DNA from 2 places in the Plantibacter sp. MMLR14_011 genome. Region 1 is predicted to be linked to the other one. Evidence: riboswitches for the same ligand, from Rfam matches in the RefSeq annotation. Region 1 holds a riboswitch; the other holds the start of a gene.
The links. A riboswitch is a leader RNA that binds a small molecule or an ion and turns the genes downstream of it on or off. The one in region 1 is predicted to bind thiamine pyrophosphate.
Positions count from the first base shown of each region.

Region 2: it holds a riboswitch for thiamine pyrophosphate, as region 1 does, so the genes downstream of both, BIU99_RS20255 (ECF transporter S component) here and thiM (hydroxyethylthiazole kinase) in region 1, are expected to answer to the same signal.

Region 1 covers NZ_MJGW01000001.1:135,898-143,451, forward strand. Annotated here, with positions in the region: gene BIU99_RS00655 (LPXTG cell wall anchor domain-containing protein) at 1-831, shown strand, start outside; gene BIU99_RS00660 (CDP-alcohol phosphatidyltransferase family protein) at 936-2,213, shown strand; gene BIU99_RS00665 (HAD family phosphatase) at 2,294-2,977, shown strand; gene BIU99_RS00670 (DUF1622 domain-containing protein) at 2,988-3,509, opposite strand; TPP riboswitch at 3,570-3,670, shown strand; gene thiM (hydroxyethylthiazole kinase) at 3,662-4,513, shown strand; gene thiE (thiamine phosphate synthase) at 4,510-5,220, shown strand; gene BIU99_RS00685 (bifunctional hydroxymethylpyrimidine kinase/phosphomethylpyrimidine kinase) at 5,217-6,785, shown strand; gene BIU99_RS00690 (pyrimidine/purine nucleoside phosphorylase) at 6,833-7,129, shown strand; gene BIU99_RS00695 (hypothetical protein) at 7,237-7,554, opposite strand, start outside.
Region 2 covers NZ_MJGW01000017.1:142,280-149,833, reverse strand. Annotated here, with positions in the region: gene gatA (Asp-tRNA(Asn)/Glu-tRNA(Gln) amidotransferase subunit GatA) at 1-100, shown strand, start outside; gene gatB (Asp-tRNA(Asn)/Glu-tRNA(Gln) amidotransferase subunit GatB) at 104-1,603, shown strand; gene BIU99_RS09105 (hypothetical protein) at 1,719-2,315, shown strand; gene BIU99_RS09100 (acyltransferase) at 2,286-3,611, opposite strand; gene dinB (DNA polymerase IV) at 3,694-4,992, shown strand; gene BIU99_RS09090 (hypothetical protein) at 5,002-5,331, shown strand; TPP riboswitch at 5,382-5,490, shown strand; gene BIU99_RS20255 (ECF transporter S component) at 5,566-6,156, shown strand; gene BIU99_RS09080 (ABC transporter ATP-binding protein) at 6,159-7,554, shown strand, end outside.

The DNA.
Region 1 (7,554 bases):
GGGTACGTCGTCTCCGGAACCGCAAGCCGGGCGGAGGAGCTCGCCGGCGCCGATCTGGACGCGGTCGACTTCGAGCTCGCTCGGCTCGGCACCGTCATCGGCGACGTCCGGACGGACACCGACGCCCCGGTGCCCGCCGCGACGGTCACGGTGACGACGCCGGGCGGCCCGGTCGCCCTGACGACGACGGCCGAGGGGTCCTACGGGCTCGCCGACCTGGCGCCGGGCAGCTACGAGGTCACGCTGACCGTCCCGGTCGGGTACTCCGTGCCCGCGGGTGGCGCCACGACCGCCACCGTCGTCGTCGGCACCGACGGCGCTGTCCAGACGGTGCCCACCTTCGTGCTCGTCGCCGACGCCGTGCTCGGCGGCCTCGCTGGAACGGTCGAGACGGACGCCGGTGCTCCGATCGCGGACGTGACCCTGACCGTCGAGACCTCGGCCGGCCCGGTCGACATCACGACTGACGCCGACGGCGCCTACGGCCTCGACGGACTCGCGCCCGGTTCCTACGAGGTGTCCGTGGCGGTCCCGGCGGGCTACACCGCCGAGGGGGCCACCACGGCGACCGCGGTCGTCGCCGCAGACGGTTCCGTGGTCTCGGTGCCGGCCTTCGTCCTCGTTCCCGACGCCGTCGTGCCCGTGCCGTCGGCGAATCCGAGCGACCCCGCCGTTCCGGGCAACTCGGGTCGCCTGCCCTCGACCGGTGCGGACGCGATGCCGTGGATCGTCGCTGCCGGAGCGCTCTTCGTCCTCGGCGCCGCCGGTGTCGTCACCGCGGCCGTCCTGCGTCGTCGACGCTCGAATCGGGACGAGCTGTCCGGCGAATGACCGTTTGAACGACCCCTCGGGGATGGGAAGGCTCGGCTCGTCCGTAGACTTGGGCGAGCCGCGCCCCACCCAGGAGTGCGGGTCGCACTGCTGAACGGGGATCCGTGGACATCATCGGGTGGGTGAACGACGCCGCGACGGCGCTGCCCGATCCGCTGATCTGGCTCCTCGGGCTCCTGTTCACGACCGCCGAGTCCGGCCTCTGGCTCGGCCTCGTCGTCCCCGGTGAACCGGTGGTGCTCCTCCTCGCGGCCATGCTCGACTCCGCCCCCGGTGCCCTCGTGCTGTTCCTCGTGGTCGCCCTCGGCGGGTCGCTCGGGGATCAGATCGGCTACCTCGTCGGTCGTCGTTCCGGTGGCCGCCTCCGCGACTCGGCCGTCATCCGGCGCCTCGGTGTCGACGGCCTCGACCGCGCGGTCGAGGCGCTCGAGCGACGCGGGGCCCAGGCCGTCTTCCTCACCCGGCTCGTGCCCGTGCTCCGATGCCTGACACCGACCGCCGCGGGGGTCGCCCGCGTGCCCTACCGGTCGTTCCTCGCGGCATCGCTGCTGGGCTCCCTCCTCTGGTCCGCCGTCTACGTCGGGGTCGGCTCCCTCGTCCGTGCCACGCTCGACACGGTCCGCCAGTACCTCGGCGCCACCGGATGGGTGCTGCTGTTCGCGCTCGTCGTCGTGGTGACGATCGTCGCGATCGCCCGATTCCGCCGCGGTGCCGCGATCCCCGGCGACGAGGCGATGATCCCGGTGACGCTGCACGAGAAGACGCCGCTCGCGCGCCTCCGGACGCAGCTGTTCTCCGACGACGACTGGAAGAACCTGCCGAACGCGATCACGGCGGGACGTATCGTCCTCCTACCGGTCTTCGCCGCCCTCGTGATCACCGGCTCCTACTGGGCCGCGCTCGTCGTCGGTGCGGTGGTGTTCCTGAGCGACGTCGCCGACGGACAGATCGCGCGCCGCATGGGCACGGTCTCCGCGCTCGGCACCTGGCTCGACGGGGTCGCCGACCGCCTGACCGTGGTCGTGGTCGCCGCGTCGTTCGCCATCGCGCAGATCATCCCATGGCAGGTGTTCGTGGTCATGATCGTCCCCGACCTCCTGCTCGCGTTCGTCGCCGTCGTCGCGTTCCGCGGGACGCCGGAGGTGCCGGTGAGCATCGCCGGCAAGATCCGGACGGTGTTCCTCTTCGTCGGCTTCTTCGCGCTGCTCACGGGCCTCGCGCTCGGCGGCGGGGATCCGGCGTCGGCGCTCCACCGGGTCTTCGGCGGGGTCGGCTTCGTGGCGATCCTCCTCGGACTCCTCGGCCACTTCGTCGCGGCGACCCAGTATGCGCGACGCATGGTCGTCACCTGGCAGCGACAGGGCGTCCGCGCGGCCCGCTGAGCGCCGCGCCGACCATCGTCGGAGGCCCCCACCGGATGGCACACGGCCACAGCGCAGGCGGCGTCGTTTAGGCTCGGAGCATGCCAGTCGACTATCCGGACCTCGTCATCTTCGACTGCGACGGCACGCTCGTCGACACGGAACGCATCTCCGTCCGGGTGAACCTGCAGCTCCTCAACGAGGTCGGCGGCGACTACACCGAGGCGGAGGTGCGGGAGCTCTTCGTCGGCGCCTCACTCGAGACGTACGCGACGCTGGTCGAGCAGCGCCTCGGGAAGCCGCTCGAGGCCGACTGGATCCAGCGCTGGAGCGACATGTTCCGCGGCATCTGCGAACGTGAGCTCGAGGCCGTCGACGGGGTCGTCGACGCCCTCGACGGTATCGCTGCGACCGGGGTGCCGCTGTGCGTCGCCTCGAACGGGATGCTGCACGACGTCGTCCGCAACCTCGGGCAGGTGGGCATCCACGACCGCTTCGACGGGCGCATCTTCAGCGCGACCGACGTCGCCGTCGGCAAGCCCGCACCCGACCTCTTCCTGCACGCCGCCGCCGACTTCGACACGGCCCCCGAGCGGTGCGCGGTCGTCGAGGACAGCGTCGTCGGCGTCCTGGCTGCCCGTGCGGCCGGCATGACGGTCTACGCCTACGCCGGCGGCATGACGCCCGCCGAGCGGCTCATCGGCGACGGCACCCACGTCTTCGACGACATGCGCCTGCTGCCCGACCTCATCCGCGACACCTGGGCGGCCTCCGCGGCACGCTAGCTGTGCCGCGCTAGCTGCGACTGCGGAGCTCCGGGAAGCCGTCCTCGTCGTCGGGGATCGGCTGCGCCGCGACCGTCGGTGCCGGCGTCGCATCGGACGGTTCGAGATCCTGGGCCGAGGCGTCCTGCTCCTCGGCGCGACGTCGGGTGCGTTCGCCGCCGCGCTTGACCGCGCGGTCGAACAACTGCGGGCCGGTCGTCGCCAGGCGCCTCCAGGGGAGGGTGCCCTCGATCTCGATCTGCAGGGAGAAGCTCAGCAGGGTGCGGATGACGACGATGATCGCGAGGACGAGCGCGTCGGTCAGCGACGGCGTCGACGTGACCGTCTTCACGAGGTCTGCGGCCACGAGGATCTCCAGCCCGAGCAGGATGACCGAGCCGATCGTCTCCCGCAGCATCCGGAAGGCCCGAGCGCCGTCGCGCGTGCTCCACCACAGGCGGGCCGAGAGGGTGACGGCGATCACGAAGCCCACGACCATCGCCCCGACACCGGCGACCTCGAAGACGATGGTGACCAGCTCGAAGAAGTCCATCCCTCCATCATCCTCGCCCGCCCGCTGGACGGGAAGCCGGGCCGACCCGCTAGGGTGGTCGCGAGTGACACGGGGTGCCGATCCCACGACGATCGGCTGAGAACACACCCGTCGAACCTGATCTCGTTAGTCCGAGCGAAGGGATGTCGCGAATGAGCGTTCGCACACCGCAGCAGTCCGCCCACCCGTCCACCGACGACTCGTCCGTCGGCGAGTTCGCGAGCGCGTCCGGGGACCTCCTCGAGCGCCTGCGCGAGCACGCGCCGCTCGTTCAATCGATCACGAACGCCGTGGTGACGAACTTCACCGCGAACGTCCTGCTCGCCATCGGCGCCGCCCCGGCGATGACCGACATCCCCACCGAGGCCGGTCCGTTCGCCCGCATCGCCTCCGGGGTGCTCCTCAATCTCGGGACGCCGCAGGCGGAGCAGCGCGAGGCGATGGTCGAGGCCGCCTCCGCGGCGAACGACGCCGGCACACCGTGGGTGCTCGACCCCGTGGCCGTCGGCTTCCTGCCGGTGCGCACGGCGCTCGCCGCCGACCTCCTCGCGCTCCGGCCGACGGTCGTCCGCGGCAACGCCAGCGAGATCATCGCCCTCGCCGGACTGGGCGCCGGCGGTCGCGGGGTCGACAGCACCGACTCGGTCGACAGCGCGATCGAGGCGGCCACCGCGATCGCCCGCACCTCGGGCGCCGTCGTCGCGATCTCCGGCCCGACGGACGTCATCACCGACGGTGAGCGCATCGTCCGCTGCTCGAACGGGCACGCCTGGCTCACCCTCGTGACGGGCGGTGGCTGTGCCCTCGGTGCCGTACTCGCCGCCTTCGCCTCACTCGACGACGACCGGTTGCTGACGACGGTCGCGGCGACCACCGCGTACACGGTCGCCGCGCAGCTTGCGGCTGCGGAGAGCCGCGGCCCCGGCTCCTTCGCTCCAGCCTTCCTCGACCACCTCCACCTCCTCGAGGCCGACACCGTCCGCAGCCTGGCGGTGATCGCGTGAGCGCCTCGACCACCGCGGACCGGGTCCTCGCGGCCCGTTCGCACGCCGAGCTCGTGCGCCGCGGCATCGCCACCTACCTCGTCACGGACGCCTCGGCCAGCGGGGATCGCGGTGTCCTCGACGTCGTGCGCCGAGCCGTCGACGGCGGGGTGACCGCGGTCCAGCTGCGGGAGAAGACCGCGTCGGCGCGAGCGCTGTTCGACCTGACCGTGCGTGCGGCGGAGGTCGTCGCCGGGCGGGCGCTGCTCCTCGTCGACGACCGGGTGGACGTCTTCCTCGCAGCCCGTTCCGCCGGTGCCGTCGTCCACGGCGTCCACGTGGGTCAGAGCGATCTCCCGGTCGACGCCGTGCGTCGCATCGTGGGACAGGCCGCCGTCGTGGGACTGACGGCGAACACCCCGGCGCACCTCGACGCGGTCGCAGCGCTGTCACCGGGGACCGTCGACTACCTGGGCGTCGGCGTCATCCGCCCGACGACGACGAAGCCGGACCACCCGCAGCCGCTGGGCGTGGAGGGGTTCGCCGCGATCGCCGCCGCGACCCCGCTCCCGTGCGTCGCCATCGGTGGGGTGTCACTGGACGACACGGTCGAGCTCCACGCCGCCGGTGCCGCTGGTCTCGCCGTCGTCTCCGCCATCTGCGCCGCCGACGATCCGGCCGATGCCGCACGGGCGTTCCGCGCGGCGTGGACCGAGGTCTCGGCATGAGCGCCGTGGAACCGTCGACGACGGCGGTGTCCGTGACCTCGAACCGGGTGCACGGCAGACGTCTTGTCGTGGTCCGCGAGACACCCCGGGTGCTGAGCATCGCCGGGACCGACCCGACCGGTGGTGCCGGGATCCAGGCCGACCTCAAGAGCATCGCCGCGAACGGCGGATACGGCATGGCGGTCGTCACCGCGCTCGTCGCGCAGAACACCCGGGGCGTCCGGTCCGTGCACACTCCGCCCGTCGGGTTCCTCCGCGAGCAGTTGGACGCGGTCGCGGACGACGTGGTGATCGACGCGGTCAAGATCGGGATGCTGGGCGATGTCGCGATCATCGACACCGTGTCGACCTGGCTGCAGGAGACCGAGACCGGACCCGTCGTCCTCGACCCGGTGATGGTGGCGACGAGCGGCGACCGTCTCCTCCACCGCGACGCCGAAGCGGCCATGCGCGCGCTCCTGCCGCACGTCGACCTCGTGACCCCGAACCTGCCGGAGCTCGCCGTCCTCGCGGACGAACCGGTGGCGACGAGTTGGGCCGACGCACTCGCGCAGGCGGAGCGGGTCTCGGTGCAGGCGGGCGTGATCGTGCTCGTGAAGGGCGGGCACCTGACGGGGACGACCGCGTGCCCGGATGCGCTCGTCGACGCCACCGGTGGTCTGGGCGACGACCGATCACTCGTCGAGTTCGACGGTCTCCGAGTCGACACACGGAACACCCATGGGACCGGGTGCTCCCTGTCGAGCGCGATGGCCACCCTCGTCGCCCGGTCGGGGTCCTGGACCGAGGCGCTCGGCGAGGCGAAGGCGTGGCTCACGACGAGCCTCCGGCACGCGGACGCGCTCGAGGTCGGCTCGGGCAACGGCCCGATCAGCCACTTCGCCGAGCTGTGGGCAGCGGGTGGGACGACCTCACGGCGGCAGGACGGTGCCGACATCGTCGCCGACTGGTGGGAGGACATCGCCGAGCTGCGGGACCGGATCGACCACCTGCCGTTCGTGACGACGCTCGCCGACGGGACCCTCGATCCAGCCCGGTTCGCCTGGTACCTGCAGCAGGACGCGATCTACCTGCGGGCCTACTCGCGGGTCCTCGCACGAGCGAGTGCCTTGGCACCGACGGCCGAGGAGCAGGTGTTCTGGGCGACCGGCGCGGCGGGCTCGATCGAGGCCGAGATGGAGCTGCACCGCACCTGGCTCAGCGCGTATGCCGTCAGCGGTATGGAGGTGGAACCGTCGGCGACGACCACGGCGTACCTCGACCACCTGCACGCGGCGACGGCCGACGGCGACTACGGGCGGGTGGTCGCCGCCGTGTTGCCCTGCTACTGGATCTACCAGGATCTCGGTGAACGGCTCGTGGGCGCATCACACGCGGAGCACCCGTTCGCCGCGTGGCTCGACACCTACGCCGACCCCGCCTTCGCGACCGCGAACACCCGGGCGATCGAGATCGTCGCCGGGGCGGCAGCTCGCGCGGACGAGACCGGCCGCGACACGATGCGACGGGCGTTCCTCGCCTCGGCCGCTCACGAGGAGGCCTTCTTCGCCGAGCCGATACGATGAAGGCCGGATCCGCCGCCGCGGTCCCGGACCACGACGAGAGGCCCCTGATGCTGACGAGCAACGAGTACTTCGACGGCAACGTGAAGTCGATCGGCTTCACCACGAACGAGCCCGGTGCGGAGTCGGCCAGCGTCGGAGTGATGGAGCCGGGGGAGTACACCTTCACCACGGGCAAGGCCGAGGAGATGTCCGTGATCTCCGGCAAGCTCCGCGTGCTGCTGCCGAACACGAGTGCGTGGCAGGACTTCGGGCCCGACGCGCAGTTCAGCGTCCCGGGGAGCAGCAGCTTCCAGGTCGAGGTCGAGGTCACCACGGCGTACCTCTGCCGTTACCTCAACATCTGAACGCCCTTCGACACTTCGACAGGCTCAGTGCGGCGCAGCTCAGGGACCGGTTGGGGTGCGCCCTCCGAACGGCTCAGGGGCCGGTTCGGTTCGTCCGAGTGCCCGGCTCAGGATCGGTCGACGACCTCGAGCGTGAGGACGACGGTCGAATCGTCCGAGCTGTTCGTCAGTGTCACCGTCGTGCTCCCGACCTCGAGCGGCTGCAGACCGGGGTTGAAGGACGCGCCGCCGCGGGAGCCGCCCGGCACGTACTCCGCGATCGACGGATCCTCGATCTCCGCGGACCACACGGTCGGATCGACGGCGACGAGGTCCACCACGTTGTCGAGGCCGACGGTGACGGTGCGGCCGTCCTGATCGACGAGCTGCACGATGACGGGTGCGATCACGCCGGCCTCGCTCGCGGAGCTCTGACCGGAGGGTGA
Region 2 (7,554 bases), on a different contig from region 1:
CGCCAGGCTCTACCGGGTCGGCGCCGCCCTCGAGGCGCTCCTCGAATCGACGTGGGGGCACACCCTCATCTCGCAGGCACCCGCTCTCGGAGGTCGGTAACCCATGGCCAAGGACAAGCTCCTCTCCTACGAAGAAGCCCTCGAACTGTACGAGCCGGTGCTCGGCTTCGAGGTGCACGTCGAGCTGAACACCAAGACGAAGATGTTCTCTTCGGCACCGAACGGCTTCGGCGACGCTCCGAACACGAACATCTCGCCGGTCTGCCTCGGTCTGCCCGGGTCGCTCCCGGTCGTGAACGAGCAGGCGGTGCGGTACTCGATCAGCCTCGGGCTCGCCCTCGGCTGCTCGATCGCACCCTCGAGCCGGTTCGCACGGAAGAACTACTTCTACCCCGACCTCGCGAAGAACTACCAGATCTCGCAGTTCGACGAGCCGATCGCCTTCGAGGGCTCGGTCGACGTCGAGCTGGCCGACGGCTCCATCGTGACGGTGCCGATCGAGCGCGCGCACATGGAGGAGGACGCCGGCAAGCTCACGCACATCGGCGGTTCCACCGGCCGTATCCAGGGTGCCGAGTACTCGCTCGTCGATTACAACCGCGCCGGTGTGCCGCTCGTCGAGATCGTCACGAAGCCGATCTACGGCACCGAGCACCGGGCGCCCGAGATCGCCAAGGCCTACGTCTCCGCGATCCGCGACATCGTCGTGGCGCTCGGTATCTCCGACGCGAAGATGGAGCGTGGGAACCTCCGCTGCGACGCGAACATCTCGCTGCGCCCGCGCGGCCAGGAGAAGCTCGGTACGCGCACGGAGACGAAGAACGTCAACTCCCTGCGTTCGGTCGAGCGCGCCGTCCGCTACGAGATCCAGCGGCAGGCGGCGATCCTCAAGGACGGCGGGTCCATCGTCCAGGAGACGCGGCACTGGCACGAGGACACCGGGGCCACGTCCGCCGGCCGGCCGAAGAGTGACGCCGACGACTACCGGTACTTCCCGGAGCCCGACCTGCTCCCGGTCGTGCCGTCGCCCGAACTCATCGAGGAACTCCGAGCGGCCCTGCCCGAGCAGCCGGCGGTCCGCCGCCGTCGGCTGAAGAGCGAGTGGGGCTTCACCGACCTGGAGTTCCAGGACGTCGTGAACGGTGGTCTGCTGAACGAGATCACGGCCACCGTCGAGGCCGGCGCCGCTCCGGCAGCCGCACGGAAGTGGTGGACGGGTGAGATCTCGCGGATCGCGAACCAGCGCGACGTCGAGGCGACGAGCCTCGTGTCGCCCGAGCACGTCGCGGCACTCGCTGCGCTCGTCGAGGACGGAACGCTCAACGACAAGCTCGCGCGCCAGGTGCTCGAGGGCGTCATCGACGGGGAGGGCACTCCTCAGGAGGTCATCGACGCTCGCGGTCTCGCGCTCGTGTCCGACGACGGTCCGCTGATCGCCGCCATCGACGAGGCACTGGCCGCTCAGCCTGACGTCCTCGCCAAGATCCGCGACGGCAAGGTCCAGGCGGCCGGCGCGGTCATCGGCGCCGTGATGAAGGCGATGCGCGGACAGGCCGATGCGGCACGTGTGCGCGAACTCGTCCTGGAACGCGCCTCGCAGTAGCGGTCACTGCTGCACCATCGGGCCCGTGCCAGCGTCGACGACGGCGGCACGGGCCCGATGTCGTCGGCCAGGGGAAGCCCTGGTGCCGACTGCTGGCCCGGCATACACTTCCGCCATGCTGGTCGAAGGCACCATGCGGTGGCAGGTCACGGAAGACGCTCCGATGGCCCTCATGCTGGCGCTCGCGTTCCGCGACATGGCAGGGCTCGGGGAGCGATGCGTCGCGCAGCTTCCCGCCGTCACGCCGGGGCTGGAGCGGATCGACGTCGCCGGCCTCGACCTCGACGCGCTCGCGGTCCAGTTCGACGGCTGGTGGACCGGGATCGCTCGTCGCGACACGCGCCTCTTCATGGCCGAGGTCCGTCCACCACACTTCGAGGTGTTCGATCGAGCCCTCGACCTGCAGGAGCTCGCCTACCGGGCGTACGACGAGGCGCACCGATGGGCGTCGGCTCGTATCCGTGAGTACGAACGCGCGCTCGCAGGTCGATCGCCGAGCCGTCTCACCGACGTCTACGAACTCATCCGCGAGCGCCAGTTCGAGTTGCGTCGGCAATCCAGCTCGTTCCGGTTGGACCTCGAGGTGCTTCCGATCTGCCGACCGGGGGCCTGGGTGGTCGCGCCCGACACGATCGTGGTCAGTGAGTCGCTCCGGGACGACCGGGAGGCCTTCCGCGAATGGCTACGGCCGCTGGTCCACGGCCTGGTCTGATCCGCTCGCGACGCGCTCGACCGGCCGACGGGTCGGGTTCAGAAGCACGACCGCGATGATCGAGCCGACAGCGCCGGCAGCCGCCATCGCGGCGGTGAGCGGGTGGGAGATCTCCGCGAAGGGCATGATGAAGGCGCTCGCGAGCGCGATCCACACGGCGACGTGTGTCGGCTTGCGCTCCGGGTCGAGGCGCAGCTTGCGGGGGTGCTCGACGCGGCCGAGGAGTGTGCCGACGCCCGCGAGCAGGACCGCGACGACGAGCAGCACGACCGGCCGGGTCCACCACCACGCGGCGCTCAGCGGTTCCGCGAAGGGGATGCCGAGGGCGAGCTGGAGACCGGCGACCGCGATGATCAGGGGGAGATGCCAGAGGTACACCGTCATCAGCCGGGACCCGATGAGGAAGACGACGGCTCGCGCGGCGCGGGTCCGCATGATCGCCGTGAGCAGCGGGTGCACCAGGGCGAGCAGGGCGAGCTGCCCGATGCCGAGGACGACGAGGGGGAGGGTCGGTGGGTTGAGGTTGCCGAGCATGCTGGTCGAGTACGGCAGCCAGGTCGTGATCGGCACGAGCGCACCGTAGGAGACGAGCACCACGGCCACGAGGACGAGGCGAGGGACGGTGCGGAGACGACCATCGGCCAGGAAGAACCCGAACTGCTGCAGCAGTGGCCAGACGAACACCAGGTTGACGAGACCGATGCCGAGGAGGCCGGTCGAGTACCGGACGACGTCGACGAGGATCACACCGGCCAGCAGTGCCGCACAGGTCAGGACGGGGTGGCGGTCGTGCCAGGTGGCCAGGAAGGGCGCGACCGCCTGGCACAGCAGGTAGGCGGCCAGGAACCAGAGTGGGGACCCGACGCCTGCGGCGACGGCCTCGATGATGGCGGGGTCGACACCGAGCGCCCCGGCGAGCCAGAGTCCGACGGCGAGGAAGAGCAGGACCGGGATCGTCGGCAGGGCGAGTCGGAAGACCCGGGACCGGAGGAAGTCGCTGGTCCCGCCACCACGTCGGACGGTGCTGCGCCAGCCGGTGATCGTCGCGAAGCCGCCCACGATGAAGAACAGCGGCATGATCTGGCCGAACCAGGTGCCCGTGTCGAACCACGGCTGCTGCTCGAGCGCCCGGGAGATGCCGATCGCGCCGTCCGGCTCGATCGCCACGGCGACCATCAGGAGGTGGACGACGACCACCGTGACGACGCAGGCCACGCGCACGAGGTCGAGGGCGAGGTCCCGCCCGGAGAGGTCTGGGACCGCCGGGGCCGACCCGGTCCGCGTTCGCGTGCTCATCGCCGGACAGCCTAGCGTCGCCGGGCGCTCCCGCCTCGGCCCTTGTGGAGAGCGTGTCGGAGGCGACTGCGACAATGGAGGTATGAGTCGGCAGGATGGAGCGTCTCGTCGCGTCTCGGCGCACGATGCCGACGACAGCGGTACCCCCATCCTCCATGTCGACATGGACGCGTTCTTCGTCTCGGTCGAGCTCTTGGAACGGCCCGAGCTGCGCGGTCTGCCGATCATCGTGGGCAACAAGGAGGGGCGGTCGGTCGTCACCTCCGCCAGCTACGAGGCACGCCGGTACGGCGTGCGCGCGGCGATGCCGGTGTCCCAGGCGATGCGGCTCTGTCCGAGCGCCGTCGTGCTGCCGCCCCACCACGGCAGGTACCGCGAGTACTCCGACCGGGTGATGGAGGTGTTCGAGTCGGTCACGCCGCTCGTCGAACCCCTGAGCATCGACGAGGCCTTCCTCGACGTCTCCGGCGCGGTCCGGTTGCTCGGGAGCCCGCGGACGATCGCCGCGCTCGTGAAGCAACGGGTCCTCGACGCGACCGGCTTGCCGTGCTCGGTGGGCCTGGCGGCGACGAAGTACGTCGCGAAGCTCGCCTCCGGCCTGTCCAAGCCCGACGGTCTGCTGGTCGTGCCGGCCGACGAGACCCTGGCGTTCCTCCACCCGTTGCCGGTCGGTGCACTGTGGGGCGTCGGTGGTCGGACGGAGGAGCAGCTGACGAACCGGGGCATCCGGACCATCGGTCAGCTCGCCTCCACCCCGCTTCCGATGCTCCAGCGCGCGGTCGGCGAAGCCTCCGGTCGCCGACTCCTCGAGCTCGCGAACGGGATCGATCCGCGCGGCATCGAGCTGGCACGACGCGAGAAGAGCGTCAGCCACGAGGTGACCTTCCCGACCGACGTCTCCGACCCGACCATCCTCAAGCGCGAACTGCTGAACCTCGCCGGCCTCGTCGCGATCCGACTCCGGAAGGGCGGCTACGCCGGCCGGACGATCAGCATCCGCGTGCGCTATGCGGACTTCAGCGTCGTCACCCGGTCGCGCACCATCGGCGAGGCCACGAACGTGGGCCGGCGGGTGTACGACGAAGCGGCCTCGCTGTTCGACGACCTCGATCGAGGCGGACGCCTCGTGCGCCTCGTGGGGGTGAAGGTCGACCAGCTCGTCCCGGCCGATGAGGCCGGTGCCGGGCTCTGGGACCCGGACGAGGAGTGGCGTGAAGCCGAGCAGACGATCGACCGGGTCGCAAGCCGGTTCGGCGATCTCGCGATCGCCCCCGCCTCCCTCCTCGGCAAGCCGAGGCGTCGCGGACTCGGCAGTCGCGGAGACTCGCAGGGTGCTGGGAGCACGGATCAACCCCTTGGACCGGGAGATGCCGAGCGATAGCCTCGCCGTATGACGAATCTCGTGGAGAAGCTGGCAGAACAGGCGAAGGGGCTCGGCGTGACCGCGGCCTATGGGGAGCAGCAGGACATCGACGGGACGAAGCTCGTGCCCGTCGCGCTGACGTACTACGGCTTCGGCGGCGGCTCCGAGGGCGACGGCGACGACGCCCCGAGCGGCGGTGGCGGCGGTGGCGTCTCCATCCCCGTCGGTGCCTACATCAAGACCGACGAGGGTCTCCGTTTCGACCCGAACCTCATCTCGCTGATCGCCGTCGCGATCCCGTTCATCTGGGTGAGCGGCAAGGCGCTCGCCGGCCTCATCAAGGCCCTCAAGAAGTAGCCCCCTCCGTCCAACCCCTGTCGTGCGACCGCGCACGGCAGGGGTTAGACTCGTGCCACCACGGGAGTCCGGTGAACCGGGCTGAGAGGAAGGTATTCGCCTTCGACCGTCGAACCTGATCTGGATCATGCCAGCGCAGGGAGACCATTTCTCGCTATCCCGTGCTCTTTTCCGTCTACAGGAAGGGCACGTATCGTGTCAGCATCGACCAAGATCTCACCCTCTGAACGCGCTGTGTCGCGGACCTTGCGCTGGAGGGTCGTCGACATCGTCGTGGTCGCCGTACTCGGCGTCGCGACCGGCCTCATCTTCTGGGCGTGGAACACGATCGGATCACTCTGGTACGCGGGTGCCAGCGCCGTCACGCCCGGTTTCGGCGGGATCGCCGTCGGGATCTGGCTCCTCGGCGGGGTGCTCGGCGGACTCATCATCCGGAAGCCCGGCGCTGCCCTCCTCGTCGAGACCATCGGGGCGATCGTCTCCGCCCTCATCGGCAACGCATGGGGCATCACGACGGTGTACTCCGGGCTCGCTCAGGGCCTCGGTGCCGAGCTGGTGTTCGCGGCGTTCGCGTACAAGCGCTTCGGCCTCGTTCCGGCGATCCTCGCCGGGGCGGGTGCCGGGGCCGGCGCGTGGCTCCTCGAACTCGTCATGTCGGGCAACCTCGAGAAGGGTGTCGAGTTCAACGCGATCTACCTCGGTTCGCTGCTCGTCTCGGGCGCGATCCTCGCCGGTGTCGTCGGCTGGGCCCTCGTCAGGGCACTCGCGTCGACCGGAGCGCTCAGTCGGTTCGCGTCGGGGCGGGACGCTCGGCGCGAGGTTTGATCGTGCCGGGAGCTACCGGTCCGGCGCGCGTCGTCGCGCGGGACTGGGGGTGGCGTCATGCCGGTCGGAAGGCCTGGGCGGTGTGCGACCTCGACCTCGTGATCGAACCGGGCGAACGGGTCCTCCTCCTGGGGGGGTCCGGTGCCGGCAAGTCGACGCTGATCCACGCACTCGCCGGCGTCCTCGGCGGTGCGGACGAGGGGGAGTCCCACGGCACGCTCCTCGTGGACGGCGTTCCGCCTGAACGAGCGAGGGGTCGCATCGGGCTCGTGCTGCAGGATCCCGACTCGCAGGTGATCCTGTCCAAGGTCGGCGACGACGTCGCCTTCGGCTGCGAGAACCTCGGCGTCGAGCGCGAGGAGATCTGGCGCCGCGTGGACGCCTCGCTGGAGGCCGTCGGACTGGACCTGCCGCTGGACCACTCGACCTCGGCGCTGTCCGGTGGTCAGAAACAGCGGCTGGCCCTCGCCGGCGTACTCGCCATGCACCCCTCGCTCCTCCTGCTCGACGAACCGACCGCGAACCTCGACCCGGCCGGGGTGGCCGAGGTGCGGGACGCCGTCGCTCGGCTGGTCGATGACGGTTCGTCCACCCTGGTCGTCATCGAACACCGCGTCGACGTCTGGCGCGAGCTGATGACCAGGGTCGTCGTGCTCGACGCCGACGGCGGTGTCCTCGCCGACGGGCCACCCGACCTCGTCCTCGACGACGTCGGGCAGCGCCTGGCCGATGCGGGCGTCTGGGTGCCGGGCATCCCGCTGGGGTTGGCCCCTCGTCCGGTGTCCGGCCCATCAGCGGCGGTCATCACGACCGACGACCTGGCGATCGGTCGAACGCGGAAGCAGCCGGTACAGGAGCACCTGGGGCTCGCGGTGCCCGAAGGCGCGGGGACCGTCATCGTCGGCCCCAACGGCGCGGGGAAGTCCACGCTCGCGCTCACGCTGGCGGGACTGCTGCCGGAGATCACGGGGACGGTGACCGCCGCTCCGCAGCTCGCCGGCAGGCTGGGATCCCGGCCGATCCGCTGGAAGTCGACCGAGTTGCTCACGCGCATCGGGACGGTCTTCCAGGATCCCGAGCACCAGTTCGTCTCATCGACCGTGCGGAACGAGCTCGGTGTCGGCCTGCAGGCCCTCCGCTGGTCCCGGACCGCCATCGACGAGCGGGTCTCCGAGATCCTCGATGCGCTCGGTCTCGGTCGTCTCGCCGAGGCGAACCCGTTCAGTCTCTCGGGGGGTCAGAAGCGCCGGTTGTCGGTGGCCACCGTCCTCGCCGCCCGGCCGGCGGTCATGGTCCTCGACGAACCGACGTTCGGGCAGGATCGACGCACGTGGTTGTCACTCGTCCGCCTGCTGCAGCACGAGCTCGAACGCGGCGCGACGATCGTCTCCGTCACGC